Linked DNA regions of Thiocapsa rosea. The protein of the gene in region 1 interacts with the protein of each later gene in a pairwise test. Links are inferred from orthologs where the notes say so. Each region holds a gene or a part of one and is shown in the gene's direction. Other genes may lie near its edges.

What was found.
Region 2: the proteins of rlmN (region 1) and ftsZ interact in binary tests that used the Escherichia coli proteins (3 or more experiments, as listed by UniProt). The link is inferred for Thiocapsa rosea from one-to-one orthologs.
Region 3: the proteins of rlmN (region 1) and BDD21_RS00775 interact in binary tests that used the Escherichia coli proteins (3 or more experiments, as listed by UniProt). The link is inferred for Thiocapsa rosea from one-to-one orthologs.

The regions. Positions count from the first base shown.
Region 1 is NZ_RBXL01000001.1:2,490,608-2,496,603, reverse strand. The notes cover bases 198-3,145. They hold rlmN (dual-specificity RNA methyltransferase RlmN), read left to right. Parts: upstream 198-1,080; coding sequence 1,081-2,211; downstream 2,212-3,145. Other genes in these bases: BDD21_RS11010 (RodZ domain-containing protein), read left to right, coding at 3,011-3,145; pilW (type IV pilus biogenesis/stability protein PilW), read left to right, coding at 2,208-2,999; ndk (nucleoside-diphosphate kinase), read left to right, coding at 645-1,073; BDD21_RS11030 (acetyltransferase), read right to left, coding at 198-354. Outside these bases: more of BDD21_RS11030, read right to left, coding at 1-197; more of BDD21_RS11010, read left to right, coding at 3,146-4,015; hisS (histidine--tRNA ligase), read left to right, coding at 4,073-5,347; BDD21_RS11000 (YfgM family protein), read left to right, coding at 5,409-5,996.
Region 2 is NZ_RBXL01000001.1:879,276-885,922, reverse strand. Bases 2,488-5,436 are described here. They hold ftsZ (cell division protein FtsZ), read left to right. Parts: upstream 2,488-3,348; coding sequence 3,349-4,524; downstream 4,525-5,436. Other genes in these bases: lpxC (UDP-3-O-acyl-N-acetylglucosamine deacetylase), read left to right, coding at 4,776-5,436; ftsA (cell division protein FtsA), read left to right, coding at 2,488-3,140. In the rest of the region: murB (UDP-N-acetylmuramate dehydrogenase), read left to right, coding at 1-179; BDD21_RS03970 (D-alanine--D-alanine ligase), read left to right, coding at 176-1,111; BDD21_RS03965 (cell division protein FtsQ/DivIB), read left to right, coding at 1,104-1,898; more of ftsA, read left to right, coding at 1,905-2,487; more of lpxC, read left to right, coding at 5,437-5,687; BDD21_RS03945 (DciA family protein), read right to left, coding at 5,684-6,238; BDD21_RS03940 (M23 family metallopeptidase), read left to right, coding at 6,567-6,647. UniProt on the Escherichia coli protein: Essential cell division protein that forms a contractile ring structure (Z ring) at the future cell division site. The regulation of the ring assembly controls the timing and the location of cell division.
Region 3 is NZ_RBXL01000001.1:181,589-188,268, forward strand. What follows is about bases 2,488-5,469. They hold BDD21_RS00775 (DEAD/DEAH box helicase), read left to right. Parts: upstream 2,488-3,270; coding sequence 3,271-4,668; downstream 4,669-5,469. Other genes in these bases: BDD21_RS00770 (cobalamin B12-binding domain-containing protein), read right to left, coding at 2,488-3,176; BDD21_RS00780 (tellurite resistance TerB family protein), read right to left, coding at 4,943-5,469. Also shown: gyrA (DNA gyrase subunit A), read right to left, coding at 1-894; BDD21_RS00765 (GGDEF domain-containing protein), read right to left, coding at 1,087-2,085; more of BDD21_RS00770, read right to left, coding at 2,082-2,487; more of BDD21_RS00780, read right to left, coding at 5,470-5,755; BDD21_RS00785 (ISL3 family transposase), read left to right, coding at 5,941-6,680. UniProt on the Escherichia coli protein: DEAD-box RNA helicase involved in the assembly of the 50S ribosomal subunit at low temperature. Exhibits RNA-stimulated ATP hydrolysis and RNA unwinding activity. Acts before DeaD.

The DNA.
Region 1 (5,996 bases):
GCGTTGCGAGCCCCGAAGATAGTCATCGACAAGAAGACTGGTCCCCTTGTCGGGCAGCGTCTCGATGTGGACATCGAGCGCCGGGTGGGCCGGGATCTCGCCGGCGAAGTGGTGATCGAAATAGCGGATGCGCGCACCCTGCTCCAGCAAACGCTCGACCGCGCCGCGATTCTTGTCGAACGAGATATCCAGCGCGGTGACCTGATCGCCATCGACCGCATCGACCCGCTCGAGCAGGGCGATGTCGCGTTTCACACCGGTGACCAGGATGCTCTCGATCGGCTCGGCCAAGCGCAGTTGCTGCAGGGCACAGAGACCGTCGGCGTCGCCGTTGAAGACATCGTAATGACTCATCTGGAAAACCGTTTGCGGGCAGATGGATGTCGGCCGATTATCCGCCCAACCGCCCGGCCGGTCCAAGTCCGCATCCGCTCTCGTCGATGCGCGACGGCGCCGTTCACGCCGGACACGGCTTAGCCGGCGTTGCTCGCGGCGTTCGCGATCGGTAGACTTTGCAATCCACTCAAGTCTCCGACGGGGACGGGCCGCGCGACGAGCCGACGGGCACATAGCCCGGAGAACCCCAACTCGCGATTCCGGCGATCCGACCCAACCTCTTTCCGCATCCTCTATTTGGAACCATCATGGCCATTGAGCAGACGCTATCCATCATCAAGCCCAACGCGGTGGCGAAGAACGCCATCGGCGCCATCCTGGGCCGTTTCGAAGCCGCCGGGTTGCGCATCGTCGCTGCGCGGATGCTCCATATGAGCAAGGAGCAGGCATCGGCCTTCTACGGGATCCACCAGGGCAAGCCCTTCTTCGATGAGCTGGTCGCGTTCATGACCTCCGGTCCGGTGATGGTCCAGGTGCTCGAAGGCGAAGACGCCGTGGCGAAGAACCGCGACATCATGGGCGCCACCAATCCGGCCAATGCCGCGCCGGGCACCATCCGCGCGGACTTTGCCGATTCCTTCACCGAAAACGCGGCGCACGGCTCGGATGCTGCGGATACCGCGGCCGTGGAGATCGCCTTCTTTTTCCCGGAAGGCGTCTGCCCGCGCACCCGCTGAGAATCCCGTGACCAACACCGAGCTCAAGCCCAACCTCCTCGACCTGAATCTTGCCGACTGCGAGAGACTGGTGCTCGGGCTCGGCTTCAAGGCGTTTCATGGACGCAGCCTCTTCAAATGGATCCACAAGCACGGCGTTGTCGATTACGACGCCATGACGGATCTGTCCAGGGGGTTGCGCGACGCGCTGCGCGAGACCGTCGAGATCCGCCTGCCGCGCATCATCCACGATCAGCCCTCGGCGGACGGAACCATCAAGTGGATCATGGAGCTCGAAGACGGCCAGCGCATCGAGACCGTCTTCATCCCGGAGGGGCGCCGCACGACCATCTGCGTCTCCTCGCAGGTGGGTTGCGCGCTCAACTGCTCCTTTTGCGCGACCGCCACCCAGGGGTTCAACCGCAACCTGACGGTCGGAGAGATCGCCGGGCAGATCTGGCATGCCACCCGGCAGATGGGGTCGGCACCGTCCAACGTGGTCATGATGGGCATGGGCGAGCCACTCGCCAACTTCGACGCGGTGGTCAAGGCGATGGACATCATGCAGGACGATTTCGCCTACATGATCGCCAAAACGCGCCTCACACTCAGCACCTCGGGTATCGTCCCGAACATCTACCGGCTGCGCGAGGTGAGCGACGTCTCGCTGGCCGTCTCGCTGCATGCGCCCAACGATGCCCTGCGCGACCAACTCGTGCCGATCAACCGCAAGTACCCGCTCGCCGAGCTGCTGCCGGCCTGCAAGGCGTACGTGGGCACCGACAAGCGCCGCCGCATCACCTGGGAATACGTGATGCTCGACGGCATCAACGACAGCCTCGCGCATGCCAAGCAGATGATCCGCCTGCTCGAGGGGATCCCGTCGAAGGTTAACCTGATCCCCTTCAACCCCTTCCCCGGCAACCAGTACGGCACCTCGCCGCCCGAGCGCATCGAGGCGTTTCGCGCGCGCCTCGCCGGCGCCGGCATCTTCACCATGACCCGCAAGACGCGCGGCGACGAGATCGCCGCCGCGTGCGGACAGCTCGTCGGTCGGGTCGAGGATCGCACCCGCCGGCTCGGGCGCGTCGCGGTCGCGATTCCGGCGGAGATGGCGCCTGACGGCAGGATCCGGACCGGGAGGGCGGCGACACCATGAGGGGTCATCTCGCCGGCCGACTCCTGAGCCCCGGGGTTCTGGTGCCGACCGCACTCTGTCTCGGCTTGGTCGGCTGCGCGAGCAAGACAACACAGGGGAACGATCCGCTCGGGCTCGATCCGCAGGACAGCCCGGCGTCGCTCTACGTGGAGATGGCCGAGGAGTACTACACCCGCGGCCAGACCGAGGTCGCCTTCCGTCGCGCCCAACAGGCGATCGAGGCCGACAGGAATTATCCCAAAGCCCACGTGTGGCTCGCCTTCATGTACGAAGAGATGGGCAAGCCCGACCTCGCAGCCACGCATTACGAGCGCGCCCTGAAGCTCGCGCCCAACAACTCCGATGTTCTCTATGCGTTCGGTGCCTATCAGTGTCGACAAAAGCGCTATACCGAGGCGGACGTCTACTTCAAGAAGGCGTTGGACAATCCGCTCTATGCAACGCCCTGGGTCGCGATGACCAACGCGGGCACCTGTGCGGGCAGCGCCGGTGATGCGGTCAAGGCGGAGAGCTACTATCGCGCTGCCGTGGCAGCCAACCCCGGCTTCGGCCCGGCCTTGGTCAAGCTCGCGGAGAGCGAGCTCAAGCGCGGCAACGCCCAAGGCGCAAAGACCTATCTGGATCGCTATTTCGAGCCGACGACCTTGCGAACCCCGGCGACCGCCCACGCCGCACTCGTCGCGGGGGTGACAACCGAACGTGCGCTCGGCAACCGAGCCCGCGCAGCCGAGTACGAGAATGCATTGCGGGCGAACTTCCCGCATGTACCCGCGACCCGTGATCTGTAGGGACCTCAAGAGTGACAAACCTGACACAATCGACCGACCCGAACGACCAGAACGTGGTCGAGTTCGGCGATAGCCCGGGGCGACGCCTGCGGGTGCAACGCCAATCGCGTGGCCTGGCGATCGAGCGGATCGCCTCGCAACTGCACCTCAAGCCCGAGATCATCGAGGCGCTCGAGCAGGACCGCTTCGACCTCTTGCCCGATCCGGTCTTCATCACCGGCTATCTGCGCAACTATGCGCGCGCGCTCGGTCTTGACCCGATGCCGCTGGTTGCCGCCTATCAGGCCCACCCCGGGACACCGAAGAACATCGAGCCGACCCGCCCGATCCCCGGATCGGACCGCGATTCGGGCGGCACCCGCATCCTGGTGCGCCTCGTCAGCCTCGCCTTGGCCGCGGCGGTCGTCGCGATGATTGCTCTATGGTGGCACGATCGCCCCGAGTTCTCCCCGGAACTCGGCCTCGACACGTCAGACCCGGATCCGCTGGCGATCGAGGCCGAGGGCGTCGATACGGTGGTCCCGGAGATCGCCGAGCAGACACCCGGAGAGACGATAGAATCGACCCCAACGGATGGCTTCGCAACACCGCAGACGCCCGAGCCACCCGCGCCGTCGGTCGCCGAGCGTTCCGAGGCCGACCCCGCCTCCATACCCGAGCCGACAGCCGACCCGGTCACCGAGGGCACGAGCGCGCCGATCCAAACGGTCGCAACGCCCGATGTCGACACCCCGACACCCGCCTCCGAGCCCGCGGCAACGGCGTCGAAGGGCATCGTCCTCGAGTTTACCGGCCCCTCCTGGCTCGAGGTCCGCGATGCCTCCGGACAACGACTCATCGTCGGCGAGATGAAGGCCGGGGATCGACGCGAAGTCACGGGGCAAGCGCCTTTCCGGTTCACCGTCGGGCGGGTCAACAACAGCAGCATGACGGTCGACGGCAAGCCCTTCGATCTGGAAGGTCGTTCGCGCGGCAACGTGGCGCGCTTCTCGTTCGACCCCGCATCGCCGGAGTGACGGTGCGCTCAGGCCGAACCCATCCGAGCGTCGTCAGCAGACATCGAGCCGTCGAACATGAGTAAATACATCCAGGCCATCCGCGGGATGCACGACATCCTGCCCGAGGCCGTCGCCACCTGGCATCGCATCGAGGACACCGCTCGCAGCATCCTTGCGAGCTACGGCTATGCCGAGATCCGCACGCCGATCCTCGAGGTCACGGATCTGTTCAAACGCTCCATCGGCGAGGTCACCGACATCGTCGAGAAGGAGATGTACAGCTTCGAGGATCGCAACGGCGACAGCCTGAGTCTGCGCCCGGAGGGAACCGCGAGCTGCGTGCGCGCTGCGATCGAGCACGGGCTGCTCGTCGTGCCCCAGCGGCTTTGGTATCGTGGCCCGATGTTTCGCCACGAGCGGCCGCAGCGCGGGCGCTATCGACAGTTCAATCAGATCGGCGCAGAGGTCTTCGGCCTTGCGGGTCCGGATATCGATCTCGAGCTGATCCTGCTCACCGCGCGTCTGTGGCGCGCGCTCGGGCTGAAGGGCTTGCGCTTGGAGATCAACAGTCTCGGCGACCCCGAAGAGCGTCGGCTGTATCGCGAGCAGTTGGTGACCTATCTCGAGGCGCGTCACGCGCATCTGGATGCCGAGAGTCTGCGGCGCCTGCACACCAACCCCCTGCGGGTCCTGGACTCCAAACACCCGGAGACACAGAAGGTCGTCGCCGATGCGCCGACCCTGATGGACCACCTCGGCGAGGAGAGCCTGGCGCATCTACACAGCATCCGCCACGGTCTCGACCAGGCGGGCATCCCCTATCGCATCAATCCACGGTTGGTGCGGGGTCTGGACTATTACAACCGGACCGTCTTCGAGTGGATCACCGAGGATCTGGGTGCCCAAGGCACCGTCTGCGCGGGCGGCCGCTACGACGGATTGGTCGAGCAGCTCGGTGGCCGCCCAACGCCGGCTGTCGGGTTCGCCTTGGGCCTCGAGCGCTTGGTCGAGCTGCTCGCGCTTGCGGGGCACGCGGGCGAGCCTGCGGTGCATGCCTACCTGGTCGCGGTCGGCGATCAGGCCCAGCTCGAGGCCCCGATCATGGCCGAGCGTCTGCGCGATGCCCTGCCCCGTCTGCGACTCATGGCCCACTGCGGCGGCGGCAGCTTCAAGAGCCAGTTCAAGAAGGCCGACAAGAGCGGTGCAGCCTTCGCGCTTATCCTCGGCGAGTCGGAGCTGGCGCAGGGCATCGTCGGCGTCAAACCCTTGCGGGACCAAAGCGGCCAGCAAGAGCTGGGGTTCGACGATTTGGTCGATGTCCTGGCCCGAGAGATCGAGACCCCGGGTTGACGGCGGCGGGCGAAGACGCCGGCCAAGCCGCACGGGAATCCATGTCACCACGGAGAGCGAAGTGAGTTACGAGACCGACGACGAAAAAGTCGAAGCCATCAAGACCTGGTGGAAAGAGAACGGCGTGGCGATCATCATGGGCATCGCCATCGGACTGGGCGCCATCGTCGGCTGGCGCTACTGGGGCGATTATCGCGACAGCGTCGCCGGTCAGGGTTCTGCGGTCTTCGATCAGGTGCTCGCAAACGCCGCGACCGGTCAAACCGAGGCGGTCGTGACCCAGGTGCGCATGCTCAACGACGAGTTTGCCTCGACGCCCTACGCGGCACTCGGCTCGCTGGCCGAGGCGAAGGCGCTTTACGAGTCCGGCCAAGCCGAGGCCGCCATGACCGCCTTGACGGGCGTGATCGCCGCTGCTCCGGATCCGGCGTTGGCCCGCATCGCGGCGCTTCGCCTGGCGCGGATCCAGGTTGCGGAAGGCCGCTTGGACGAGGCGGCCAAGACCGTTGCGGATCACGACAGCAGTCCCGAATTCGCCGGCGACTTCGCTGCAGTGCGGGGCGACATCGCAGCGGCACGCGGGGATACGGTCGCGGCACGCGCGGCCTACGAGCAGGCGATCGCCGAAGGGACCGGGTTCTCGCAGTTG
Region 2 (6,647 bases), 1.6 Mb from region 1 along the record:
GATATCGGATCGGCGGTGCGCAGGTGTCCGAGAAGCACGCGAATTTCATCATCAACACGGGCGAGGCCAGTGCCGCGGACATCCGCGAGCTGATCGACCTGGTGCAGCGCCGGGTCGAGGACGCTACCGGTGTCCGGTTGGTGCCCGAGGTCAAACGAATCGCCGGAGAGCATCCATGACACCAGAGAAAATCCAGGCGCGTGCTCGGTTCGGCAAGGTCGCGGTGCTCCTCGGCGGGCGCGCGGCGGAGCGCGAGATCTCGCTGAAGAGCGGCAGCGCCGTGCTGGCGGCCCTGTTGCGTCAGGGCGTCGACGCCCATGCACTGGATCCGGACGAGCAGGTTCTCGAACATCTGCGCACCGGCGGTTTCGATCGCGCCTTCATCATCCTGCACGGACGCGGCGGCGAAGACGGTCAGATTCAAGGCGCCTTGGAGACCATCGGGATGCCCTACACGGGTTCCGGGGTTCTGGGTTCGGCGCTCGGCATGGACAAGTATCGCTGCAAGCTGGCCTGGACGGGGTGCGGTTTGCCGACGGCCGCATCGGTGCTGCTGCGCACGGACGCCGATCTGGCGGCTGCCGAGGCTCTCGGCTTCCCGCTCATGATCAAGCCCGTTCACGAGGGTTCGAGTATCGGGATGGCGCGCGTCGAGGATCCGGCCGCACTCGCCGATGCCTGGCGCACGGCACGCGGTTACGACGCACTGGTGCTCGCCGAGCGCTGGATCCAGGGCGCGGAATACACCTGTGCCGTGCTCGGACAGGCGGCGCTCCCCATGATCCGGCTCGAAACGCCGCACGCCTTTTACGACTTCGAGGCCAAGTATCGGGCCGACAGTACGCGCTATCACTGTCCCTGCGGTCTGCCCGAAGCAGAGGAGTCACGCCTGCAGCGACTCGCGCTCGACGCCTTCGAGGCGACCGGTGCGAGCGGTTGGGGCCGTGTCGACCTGATGGTCGACGGGAGCGGAGAGCCGTTCCTGCTCGAGATCAACACGGTGCCGGGCATGACCGACCACAGCCTGGTCCCGATGGCTGCGCGGGTAGCGGGGCTGGACTTCGACACCCTGGTTTGGCGGATCCTGGAAACGAGTCTCGACCGTGGTTGACCCGGCACGGACAACCCCTCCGATCGTAGAGGTGCGTGCGCGCCGCTCCGGGCGTTGGCTGGCGCTTGTCGGGTTGCTCTTGATTTCGGTCATGGCCGGCGGCGTTTGGCTGCTCGTTCATTGGGAGCCGCACCTGTTGCCCGTGCGCGTCATCGCCGTGGAGGGCGAGCTGCATCATCACTCCTCGCGGTTGCTTCAGCAGACCATCAGCGAGCGGCTGCGCGGCGGCATCTTGACGGCGGATTTGCACGATCTAAAGCAGGCTGCAGAGGACCTGGCCTGGGTTGGTCGCGCCACCGTGCGGCGCGTCTGGCCGGATCGGCTGCAGGTCGAGGTCGAGGAGCACCGCCCGATCGCACGCTGGAATCGCGACGGTCTGGTGACCGCGGAGGGCATCGTTTTTCGGCCCGGTACGGGCACGGTCCCGGCGGGTCTGCCGCTGCTCGAAGGCGAGGATCGGCGTGCGCCCGAGGTGGTCAAGCGCTATGCGCAGTGGCGCGACGATCTGATGCTGATCGGCCATCTTATCCAGACGCTCTCGGTCGACCCGCGCGGGGCGTGGCGGGTCGAGCTGGTCATGGGGGTCGAGTTGTATCTCGGCACGGAAGGCGTCGATCAACGGCTTGCGCGCTATATCGCCAGCGCGACGCAATTGGAGGCGGCCGGCCAGCCGCTGGTGGTGGACCTGCGCTACAGCAACGGTTTCGCCGTGAAATGGGCAGCGAACGCCGAGCCGCAGGCTCGTGCGACAACGGATCGCCCGACGCGATCCGGCAAACGAGGATAAGACCGGATGTCGAGACGTAACGACAAGAATCTATTGGTGGGCTTGGATATCGGGACCTCGAAGGTGGCCGCCTTGGTCGGCGAGCTCAAGGACGACAACCAGATCGAGATCATCGGCATCGGCACACACCCCTCGCGGGGTCTGAAAAAGGGCGTAGTCGTCGACATCGAGTCGACCGTCCAGTCGATTCAGCGTGCGGTCGAGGAGGCCGAGCTGATGGCCGGCTGCGAGATCCACTCGGTCCACGCCGGGATCGCCGGCAGCCATGTGCGCAGCCTCAACTCGCACGGCATCACCGCGATCAAGGAGGTCGAGGTCACCCAGGCCGATGTCGATCGGGTCATCGATGCCGCGCGCGCCGTCGCGATCCCGGCCGATCAGAAGATCCTGCATATCCTGCCGCAGGAATTCATCATCGACGATCAGGAGGGCATCCGCGAGCCGATCGGGATGTGCGGCGTGCGGCTCGAAGCCCGCGTGCACATGGTCACGGGTGCGGTGAGTGCCGCCCAAAACATCATCAAGTGTATTCGCCGCTGCGGGCTCGAGGTCGACGATCTGGTGCTCGCGCAGCTCAGCTCGAGCTATTCGGTGCTCGGCGACGACGAGAAGGAGCTCGGCGTCTGTGTCGTCGACATCGGCGGCGGGACGACGGATCTTGCCGTCTTCACCGACGGGGCGATTCGCCACACCGCGGTGATCCCGATCGCCGGCGATCAGGTGACCAACGACATCGCCGTGGCGCTGCGCACGCCGACCCAGCATGCCGAGCTGATCAAGGTCAAGCATGCCTGCGCCTTGGCGCAGCTGGCGGCCAACAGCGAGTCCATCGAGGTGCCGAGCATCGGCGATCGCCCGCCGCGCAGGCTCTCGCGCCAGACCTTGGCCGAGGTGGTCGAGCCCCGCTACGAGGAGCTTCTGACCCTGCTGCACAACGAGCTGCGCCGCAGCGGCTTCGAGGATCTGGTGGCGGGCGGCGTGGTACTGACCGGCGGCAGCTCGAAGATGGACGGTCTGATCGAGCTGGCCGAGGAGGTCTTCCACATGCCGGTGCGGCTCGGAGTCCCGCAGTACGTGATCGGGATGGACGAGGTGGTGAACAATCCAATCTATTCGACCGGCGTGGGGTTGCTGATGTACGCGCGTCAGCACCGCTTCTCGCGGCGTCCGGAGATCGGAGATTCCGCCGGGCTGCGTGGGGCTTGGTCACGGATGCGCAGTTGGTTCCAGGGCAATTTTTAGTGCAACCGCGTTTGGCGTTGATCCTGCTGAAAGCGGATTGATGATGGGGTGTTTCGTCAAGCCCCGTCGGTCGGGGGGCCGCGGCCTGCGGTCTCGGGCCGCGACGCATCCCGCGTCGCGGCGGTGTCGGGGGGGCGTGCGCGCCGAGGCGCGCACGTACGAGGTTTCATAGGTCGTGCAACGAACGAATTCGAGAGGAGACAACAGCATGTTTGAGCTCATGGATACCCACAGTCAGAACGCCGTCATCAAGGTCGTGGGCGTCGGGGGCGGGGGCGGGAATGCGGTCAATCACATGGTCGCCGCGACCATCGAAGGGGTCGACTTCATCTGCGCCAATACCGACGCTCAGGCGCTGAAGAGTTCGCAGGTGAAGACCATCCTTCAGCTCGGTGCCGGCATCACCAAAGGTTTGGGTGCCGGTGCCGATCCTGAGGTCGGTCGCAACTCCGCGATGGAGGACCGCGATCGCATCCAAGAGGCCCTGGAGGGTGCGGACATGGTCTTCATCACCGCCGGCATGGGTGGCGGGACCGGTACAGGTGCCGCGCCGATCGTGGCGCAGATCGCGAAGGAGCTGGGTATCCTGACGGTCGCCGTCGTGACCAAGCCGTTCCCGTTCGAGGGGACCAAGCGTCGCCGCATCGCCGAGGAAGGGATTGCGGAGTTGGCCAAACACGTCGACTCCTTGATTACCATTCCCAACGAAAAACTTCTGGCCGTTCTGGGCAAGGAAATGAGTCTGCTCGGTGCCTTCAGCGCCGCCAACGACGTGCTGTTGCATGCGACCCAAGGCATCGCCGAGCTGATCACCCGTCCGGGATTGATCAACGTCGACTTTGCTGATGTGAAGACGGTCATGTCCGAGATGGGCGTGGCCATGATGGGAACGGGTGCTGCGCGCGGCGAGCATCGTGCCCGCGAGGCCGCAGAGGCCGCCATCCGCAGCCCGCTGCTGGAGGATATCGACCTTGCAGGAGCGAAGGGCATCCTGGTCAACATCACCGCCGGACTGAGCCTGACCATCGGCGAGTTCGACGAGGTCGGCAACACGGTGCGTGATTTCGCCGACGACGATGCCACGGTCGTGGTGGGCACCGTGATCGATCCGACGCTGGACGACGAGTTGCGGGTCACCGTCGTGGCGACCGGGCTGGGCGAGCGTCGCGTCATGCTCAAACGCCAGGTGGCACAAGAAACGGCCGCGATGCATCTGGTCAGCAGCGTGGGCGGCAACGAGAGCGCGCCGAACTACAACGACCTGGGTCGGCCCGCCATCTATCGCCGGGGCGGCGGCGCCGGCGCCGCTGTGGCCGAAGCCGTGGTCGAGAATGACCTCGATTATCTGGATATCCCGGCATTTCTGCGGCGCCAGGCCGATTGATCAGGGGTTTCCCTGTATCGAATAGTTCTTTTAAAACAGGCATCTTCAAAATGGTTCGTTGTTGATCTTGATAAACGTCGGGGAAAACCCTAAGCTTGTCGGCAGGTGGCTCGCATGCGAGCCGCAAAACAACATGACGAATGGAAAGCGATCGTGGCTCGGGCGTGGACTCGCCGGGTCACGACCGGTCGTCGATCAGCCGGCAACGGATGCCGACAGCCGCCATGGCTTGCGATGGGAGACCTCGACCGATGCTCAAGCAGCGTACCTTGAAGAATGTGATCCGGGCGACCGGCGTCGGCCTGCACACCGGCGAGAAGATCCCGTTGACCTTGCGGCCGGCGGCGCCCGATACGGGGATTGTTTTCCGTCGGGTGGATTTGGACGTGCCCGTCGAGATCAAGGCGACACCCTTCAATGTCGGCGATACTCGGCTGTCGACGACATTGGTGAAGGGGGATGTTCGCGTCTCGACGGTCGAGCACATCCTCTCGGCCTTTGCCGGGCTCGGGATCGACAACGCCTATGTGGATGTCGGCGCCGCCGAGGTGCCGATCATGGACGGCAGCGCCGGGCCATTCGTCTTCCTCGTCCAGTCGGCCGGCGTCGAGGAGCAGAACCGCGCCAAGCGTTTTATCCGGATCAAGCGGCCGGTCGAGGTTCGGGACGGCGACAAATACGCGCGCTTCACGCCGTACAACGGGTTCAAGGTGGAGTTCTCGATCGACTTCGATCATCCCGCGTTCCATGCGCGATCCAACCGTGCGATCGTCGACTTTTCGACCTCCTCCTTCGTGAAGGAGATAAGCCGGGCACGTACCTTCGGTTTCCTGCGGGAAATCGAGGCATTACGTGCACAGAATCTCGCGCTCGGCGGCAGTCTCGACAATGCCGTGGTGGTCGACGAGTATCGTGTCCTCAACGACGAGGGTCTACGTTACGAAGACGAGTTCGTGAAGCACAAGATCCTGGATGCGATCGGCGACCTCTATCTCTTGGGGCACACCCTGATCGGATCCTTCCAGGCGCACAAGTCCGGGCATGCACTCAACAACACCCTGCTGAGGGCTTTGGTGGCCGACGTCAGTGCTTGGGAAGAGGTGGTGTTCGAGGACTCCGCGGAGTCTCCGATCTGCTATGCACACCCGGTGGCGCTGGCCTAGTCCGATCGCGCAGCAGGCGTCTTAACGATACCGGGCGATTCCGGCGAGTCCCTGTTGTCCCCGGCCGCCGTCATGGCGGCCGGGGCATGATTGTTTGCAAAACGTCGAAAGACCTCGGCTAAGGCCGGATCCGACATCCCTTCCGCTGCGCCGAGGAGATGGGCGCGAGTCTGTTGGGTCAGTCGCCCGCCGCCGTTCGGTTGTCTCTCGACCGTCCCTCGCGGTTTTGGCCCGAGGGCATCCATTCCATCGCGTTCCGAACGGACGCGGACCTGAGCAACCACCTTGGCAACGCCTTCGCGCTCGAGGGCTCGGGTCAGATCCTCGATCATGAAGCGTGCGCGGGTGACCCAAGCCGGCGAATCGAGAAAAAGCGTCAGGATCCCATCGCTCAACACGACGTCGCGACAGTGCGCACGCAGCGGGTCGGGCAACCGGCTCAGGACCATGCCGAGCAGTGCCAATTCACGGTCGCGATGCTCAAGATGCCGGCGAATCAGGCGGTTGGATTGAAGTAGCTCGCGGACATGGGCCAATCCCGGACGAAGCATCGGAGGTTTACCTCGGTATGCGCAAGGCCTGAGCAAACGGAGTCCCGATGTTTGCCCACGGCGAAAAACGAATCGACCTGAGGCGCGATTGTGGCGACAATCATGCCATATGCCCAGTGCTCATCAGTTAGAGACCAAAGCAGAGTAAACAACGATGCACCACCTCGATCGACGAAAAACCGCTCGCGGACAGGCCGTTATAGCGCTCTTGGCCGTTGTCTTGTTCACCTTGGCCGGTGGAGGATTAGGATTCTGGATCGGTCACTATCAAAATATGACGACACTTGTCGACAACCGTGCCCAGCAGCCTGCAAGAGTTCCCCGATCATTGCCCGCACCTCTGACCCCCGCACCCCCACCCGCTGCTACCGAAGATCTCGATGTCATCGCCTCGCGTGTCGGCGAGATG
Region 3 (6,680 bases), 2.3 Mb from region 1 along the record:
GACGAGCGCCTCGAAGTCGCCAAAATACTCGACAGCCTTATTGAGTCGCGGAATCCAGTTCCGGTAACGATTCGACTCATATAATTCAGGGGTGATGTCACAATCAGGGAATCGTCTCGTCAGATCGTAGACATAGCCTGCGATCTTGCGCTGCATCACCTTCTGCCGATACTCGGGCTTGCTCCAGCTGACGTGCAGCGATTCGACATTAAACTCGTCGGCCAGGTGATGAACGAATTGATAGCGTCCGAGATTCGGCTGGAGGATGCGCAGATAGTCATTCAGTCCAGGCTTGACCGGCGCGGTGTCGAAGACCCCCGGCATGAGACTATCGTCCGGCGTCAAGTCCCGAGCTTCCTTGTAGGAACCATCACGCAGCATGAAGCGATGATCGGGCGTACAGCGGACGACATCGCCGGTGTCCAGGGTGAGCGCCAGCAGCTCGGCGTTGGGGCGGGTCATCCGCGCATGGCGCCCCTCGGCGATCACGATCTTGCCGGTCTCGTCCACCGCGTAGACGTAAAAGATCTCGTCGGACGGTCGCTGCGCCAACTCGGCGAAGGTTTTTTCGGTGCCGTCGGCCAGCTTGATGAGGGTGTCGCCGGTGAAACAGCCGAAGTTGCCTTGCCCATCCACCAGCAGGTAGCGCATCGAGAAGCGCTGCGCCATGCGGACCATGGTGTCGTAGATGGCCGAGTCGCCGTGAGGGTGGTACTTACCCATGACATCGCCGACCACACGGGCGGATTTACGATAGGCACGGTTCCAGACGTTGCCCTGCTCGCTCATCGAGAAGAGGACGCGCCGGTGGACCGGCTTGAGTCCGTCGCGAACATCGGGAAGCGCGCGTCCCACGATCACGCTCATGGCGTAATCGAGGTAGGACTGACGCATCTCGTCCTCGAGATTGATGGGTATAACTTCTCTCGCGAAATCTGCCATGGGCGTGGTGAACCGACGTTGAGGCGTGCCGCGCGGAGCACCGTAACGGGCCGCGATTGTACTGATGGTTAGCCTGTGAAGTTTACCACGCGGGGCAACCCTTCCCCATCCATAACGGTCACTTTGTCGCCGATGCGCCCTATTTCAGGGGCGATCGGAGACCGCGGCGGCCGGTTCGAGGACGACCTGATTGCGTCCGCTGCGCTTCGCCAGATACAGCAGATCGTCGGCCCGCCCCAAGAGCGCATCCGCATCTTCCTCGGGACGACGCTCCGCAACACCGAAGCTCGCCGTGACCCGATAGCTCGCGTCGAGCGGACGTAGGTCGGCCAGACGCATGCGCAGACGGTCGGCGACGTCCCCGGCGACGCGCAGATCCGCTTCCGCCATGACGACGGCAAACTCCTCTCCTCCGAGCCGTGCGGCCAGGTCCACACCTCTGACCTGAGATTCCAGAAGACCCGCGAAGGCGACCAGGACGAGATCGCCGCCGGCGTGACCGAAACGGTCGTTGACCTGCTTGAAGTGATCCAGATCCACCATGATCAGCGACAGCGGCGCACCCCCGATGCGCGCCCGCGCAATCCCGTTCTCCAAACGATCCATGAAGTAACGCCGATTGGCGAGACTCGTCAGGGGATCGGTGCGCGCCAAGGCTTGATTGGTTTCGTTGGCGAGGACGAGCTCGCGGTTGGTGTTGCGCAGGTCGCGAACCAAGCGCGACATCTCCATCGCAAGGTTGCCCATCCGCTCGACGATATCGCTTTCTGCGACGTTCGCCAGCTCGCCGATCAGCACGATGCCCCGACCGCTCGGGTAGGCATGAAAGAGATAGGTTTCGCCGCCAAGCGGGGTCTGGAAGACCCGTGCAACGGGCGTGCGACGGGGCAGACCCGGCTCGATGTCCAACAGCTCCCCGCTCCCGCTGCTGAGAAATCGTGACAGCGGCTCGCCGCGAACGCTTGCGAACCCGGCGAAGCGCGAGCGAAAGGTCAGGTTCGAATCGATGATGCGGCCGTCTCGGTCGACCTCGACGACGAGCAACCGACCCGATTCCATGACGTAGCTTTGCAAAGCCCAAAGGAACTCCGGGTCGGGCGTGCGATCGAGCGTCGTCGATGGCGTTGTTGCTTGCTCTGTCATGTGGCCTCCAGCGTTCTGGCCCAAGCCACGGCCGCCTCGCAATCGGTCAGAAAAAGGTCGGCGCCGACGGATTCGACCAGTGAAGGCGCCTTGTTAAAGGCACGCCCGCCGACCAGGATCTTGGTTGGAGATCCGGGACCGAGGGCCTCCCGCAGGGCGCTGACCGTCTCGCGTGCAGATTGCACGTGACCGGGCATACCGACGGACAGTGCGACGAAGGCCGGGGTGCGCTCTACGGCCGCCGTGACCACCTGCTCAAGCGGACAGTCACGCGGTAGATAGGTCACATTCCAGCCGTCCAGATCCAGACAGGTCGTCACCATCCATGCGCCGAGCTCATGGAATTCGTCCGTCACCGAGGCCACGAGGACCCGTCCTCGCCTTTCGGACGGAAAGGGCTGCTCGTAATAGAGGGCGGACAGGATGCGGTACACCATCGCGGTCGCTTGGTGCTCCATCAGGACCGAAAGACGGCCTTGCTCCCAACGGACGCCGATCTCCACCATCGCCGGGTAGAAGATCGATTGGAGCAGGCGGGAAAAGGACATCCCCTCACGCAGGAGGGCGCGACAACGCTCGATAACGGCCGGATGATCGCCCGCGATCAGGCGCTCCAGGATCTCGACATAGATCGCCGCGTGATCGGCGGGCACCGGCGCCGCTTCGGATGCGTAGTGCGCGGCCGCGTCGACGGTCTCGGGATGCACCCGCAACATCCAGCGATAGATCGGCAGGATCGCCTCGGCATCCTCGCCGGGCAGGAGTTCGGTGATCACCTGGCTCCAGATCTCCAGCTCGGCGGCAAAGTAGTCGACCGAGACGCCTTGATTCGTATAAGCGAAATAGGCCCAGGGTAGCGTGTCGGCGAGAAGCTTGAGGTTGTTGGTCCTCAAGACCTCGGACATGAAGGCGGCGTGATTGCGATGGTTTGACTCGATCAGCCGAAAGGGAAGCCCGTTGAGAAAGGCGTCCAATCTCGAATGGCCGGCCATCAACTGCGAGACGCGACCGGCCATGGCCGCCGTGTTGGCATCGAAGCTGTCGGCGGCGCGACGTGGAACCGATGGAAGCCCTGGGTCAAGGTGAAGCATGGATGTCTCCGGAACGCGTTCAATCCAGTATAGACCGAGCGCACCTGGGTTTTTCGCCGCCGCGAAGGCCACTATTTGGTGTATCGTTGCGCCCATGAACAGGAACTTTGCTGAATTTTTGCTTCCGGACGCACTCATGCGCGGACTGGAAAAAGAAGGTTTCGAGACCCCGACCGAGGTCCAGGCGCAGGTGATCCCGGCTGCGATGGAAGGTCTGGATCTCTTGGTCTCGGCCGCGACGGGCTCGGGGAAGACCGCCGCCTTTCTGCTGCCGATCATGGAGCGCCTGGTCGGCGCGCCGCGCTCCGACAGCGGGACACGCGCCCTTGTATTGGTACCGACCCGCGAGCTGGCCCGCCAGATCCATGTGCATTTCACGCGCCTGGGCAGCTATACGCGTCTGAACAACGGCGTCATTACGGGCGGCGATTCAAAGGCGCACCAGATCGCGACCTTGCGCAAGAACCCGGAGATCCTGGTGGCGACGCCCGGTCGCATGCTCGAGCTTCTGGAAAAGGGCGAGGCCGACCTGAGCGACCTTGAGATCCTGGTTCTCGACGAGGCCGACCGCATGCTCGACATGGGCTTCGTCGACGATGTCCTGACGATCATCGCTCGGACCAACCCGGCGCGTCAGTCCATGTTGTTCTCCGCGACCCTGCACCATCGGGGTCTGAGCCGCATCACCGAGCCTTTGCTGCGCGAGCCGCGCGTACTGACCATCAATCCGGTGCGCGAGCAGCACCCCGACATCACGAATCAGGTCATCTTGAGCGACGGCCCGGAGCACAAGCAGCAGCAGATCCTTTGGCTGCTCCGCAACGAGACCTACGACAAGGCGCTGGTCTTCACCAATACCCGCGACGGCGCAACGGCGCTCGGCAACGTCCTGATGGGCGAAGGGCAACGCGTCGCCGTGCTCCATGGCGAACTGGAGCAGCGCGAGCGCAACCGCGTCGTCGGACTCCTGCACAGCGGTCGTGTCAACGTCTTGATCGCCACCGACGTCGCCGCACGTGGGCTCGACATCCCGGGCGTTGATCGGGTGATCAACTTCGATCTGCCGCGCAGCGGGGACGATTATCTACACCGCACCGGGCGGACCGGCCGGGCCGGGGAGCAAGGCGTGGCCATCTCGCTGGTCGCAGCTGCCGAATGGAATCGGCTGGAGAGCATCGAGCGGTATCTGAACCTCGGCATTGAGCGTCGCAGCATCGAAGGACTCAAGGCGTCGTACAAGGGGGGGACGACCAAACGCTCGGGAGCGAAGAAGGGGGCGAAAAAGACCGGTGCGAAGGCAGTCACCGCGAAGGCCGTCGCGCCCAAACCGAAAGACCGTCTGCGCGATCGCAAGAACATCGGCAAACGGCGCCTGCCCAAGTCACCTGCAGCAAGCGAGATCGGGGTCGAGGCCGGTCATGCACCGCTCGGGAAGAGACGGACCGCTCAATCGCAACCCAAACCCGAACAAGGCGACGGCGCGAAGGACTGAGGTGATTTCCAGGAAAGGATCTAATTTCCAGGAAAGGATCTACCGGCGTGTCAGGGCGAATTCATTCGCCCCTACAGTGACTACTACAGGTCTTCCTGGCATGGGCGGACGGGATGACAACTCTCGAGAAACCGCCTGACCCGTGCGCATCCGAGTCGGTCTCGGGCGCGGGTAGCGAGCACTCTTAGCCACGAAGGTCGGGAACGACACGGCAGGAGATCCGAGGTTTCGCGCCGTGTCCCGCACGTCCGCGGCAAGGTCCGATTCGGCGTTCTCAGACCGCGACGCCCAACGACTGGTGGATGTGCTGCACGACCAGCGGATGCAGTCCGGCCTTCTCGGCAAACCGGCGCAGGTAGTCCTGCTCCTGCGGGGTGTCGACCTCGACCGCAAGCAGTGATGCCGCGTAGACCTCGGCGGCCACCTCCTGGCTCGGGATCTCGGCCACGAAGGCGTCGAGATTCAGCGGCTGACGCAACTCCGTCATCAACCACTCCTGTGCGTCCGCGCCCATGCCGGCGGCCTCGATCTTTCCGACGATTCGCTGGATCTCCTCCACGCTCACCTGACCATCCGACTTGGCAATGTTGATCATACCCTTGATGACCAACTGCGCGGTGTTCTCCATGGCCTGCTCCTCCGCCGCGGTTTGCGGGGCTCTGAGGCCCAACGGCAACTCCGACGCTCCGCTCGCGGTGGGTGCCCCGGAGGCATGAGGCGCTTGACCCGCTTCGGTGAATGCCTTGTAGGCGATCCCGGCCAACATCGCCAGCGCACCCCCCGTCATCGCGCCTTTCACGGACTTGCCGCCGCCGCCCAAGACCGAGCCGAGTACGGCACCGAGCCCGCCGGCCTGCATGGGACTCTGCGAGGCGTTCCCCAGAGTGCCCTTGGCCATCTCGAGGAGGCTTCCGAGCATATCGCCTTGACCGCCCTGGCCGCCTTGGCCACCTTGGCCACCTTGGCCGCCGACCATCCGGCCGAGATTTGCCTGAAGGTCCTGCAGCGCGTTCCCCATCCGGCCTGAGCCGGACTGCGCCATGTTGCTCTGAATGAAGCTGCCGAGTAGATCGCCGAAGTTGGCCATGTCGTTCTCCGATAGGGATGGATCGATCGGTCATCGCTCGCACGGATTTCTCTCCCGCGAATCCACGCGGGCCGGAATCAGGCTCTCCCGGATCTCAGGGAACGCCAAGTTTAGTAAAATCAGTGTTCTACGCAGCCAATCTTGGTAAACTTCCATTCGAACGCTTTTAACTCAATGGAAAACCGATGATTGACCAGAGCCAACTCCTGCGCCTGCTCGGACTGCCGCAGATCGCCATCGACCGCGTCGAGATCACGGACGCCGCTGTGCTGGAAATTCATGTGCACAGCACCGAGGAGGGCACGCAGTGCCGGAGCTGCGGCCGACGCATCACTGAGCCGCATGGACTCGGTGAAGAACGGCGGTTGCGCCATCTGTCGATCTTCGAGCATCGCACCGAAATTCTCATTCGTCCCAAACGGTATCGCTGCCCCGATTGCCGGGATCATCCCACCACCACCCAACGGGTGGACTGGTACGACCCGCGCAGCGGCTTCACCCGTGCGTTCGAACACAGCCTGATGCGCGCCCTGATCAACAGCACCCTGGAAGACGTCGCGCACAAGGAGGCCGTCACCCCGGAGCACCTCGACGGTATTCTCGATCGGTGCGTCCCGAGCCAGATCGACTGGACGACGCTCACGGCGCTGCCCGTGCTCGGGCTCGACGAGATCGCCTTGACCAAAGGCCACGGCAATTTCGTGGTGATCGTCAGCGCCAGGGTCGAGGACACCCTGAGCATCCTCGCCGTGCTCAAGGACCGTAAGCGCGCGACCATCGAGGCGTTTTTGCGCACGATCCCAAAATCCTTGCGGCGCACCGTTCGCGTCGTGTGCACCGACCTGTACAGCGGCTTCATCGGTGCGGCCAAGGCCGTCTTCGGCACGCACGTCGCCATCTGCGCCGATCGCTTCCATGTCGCGCG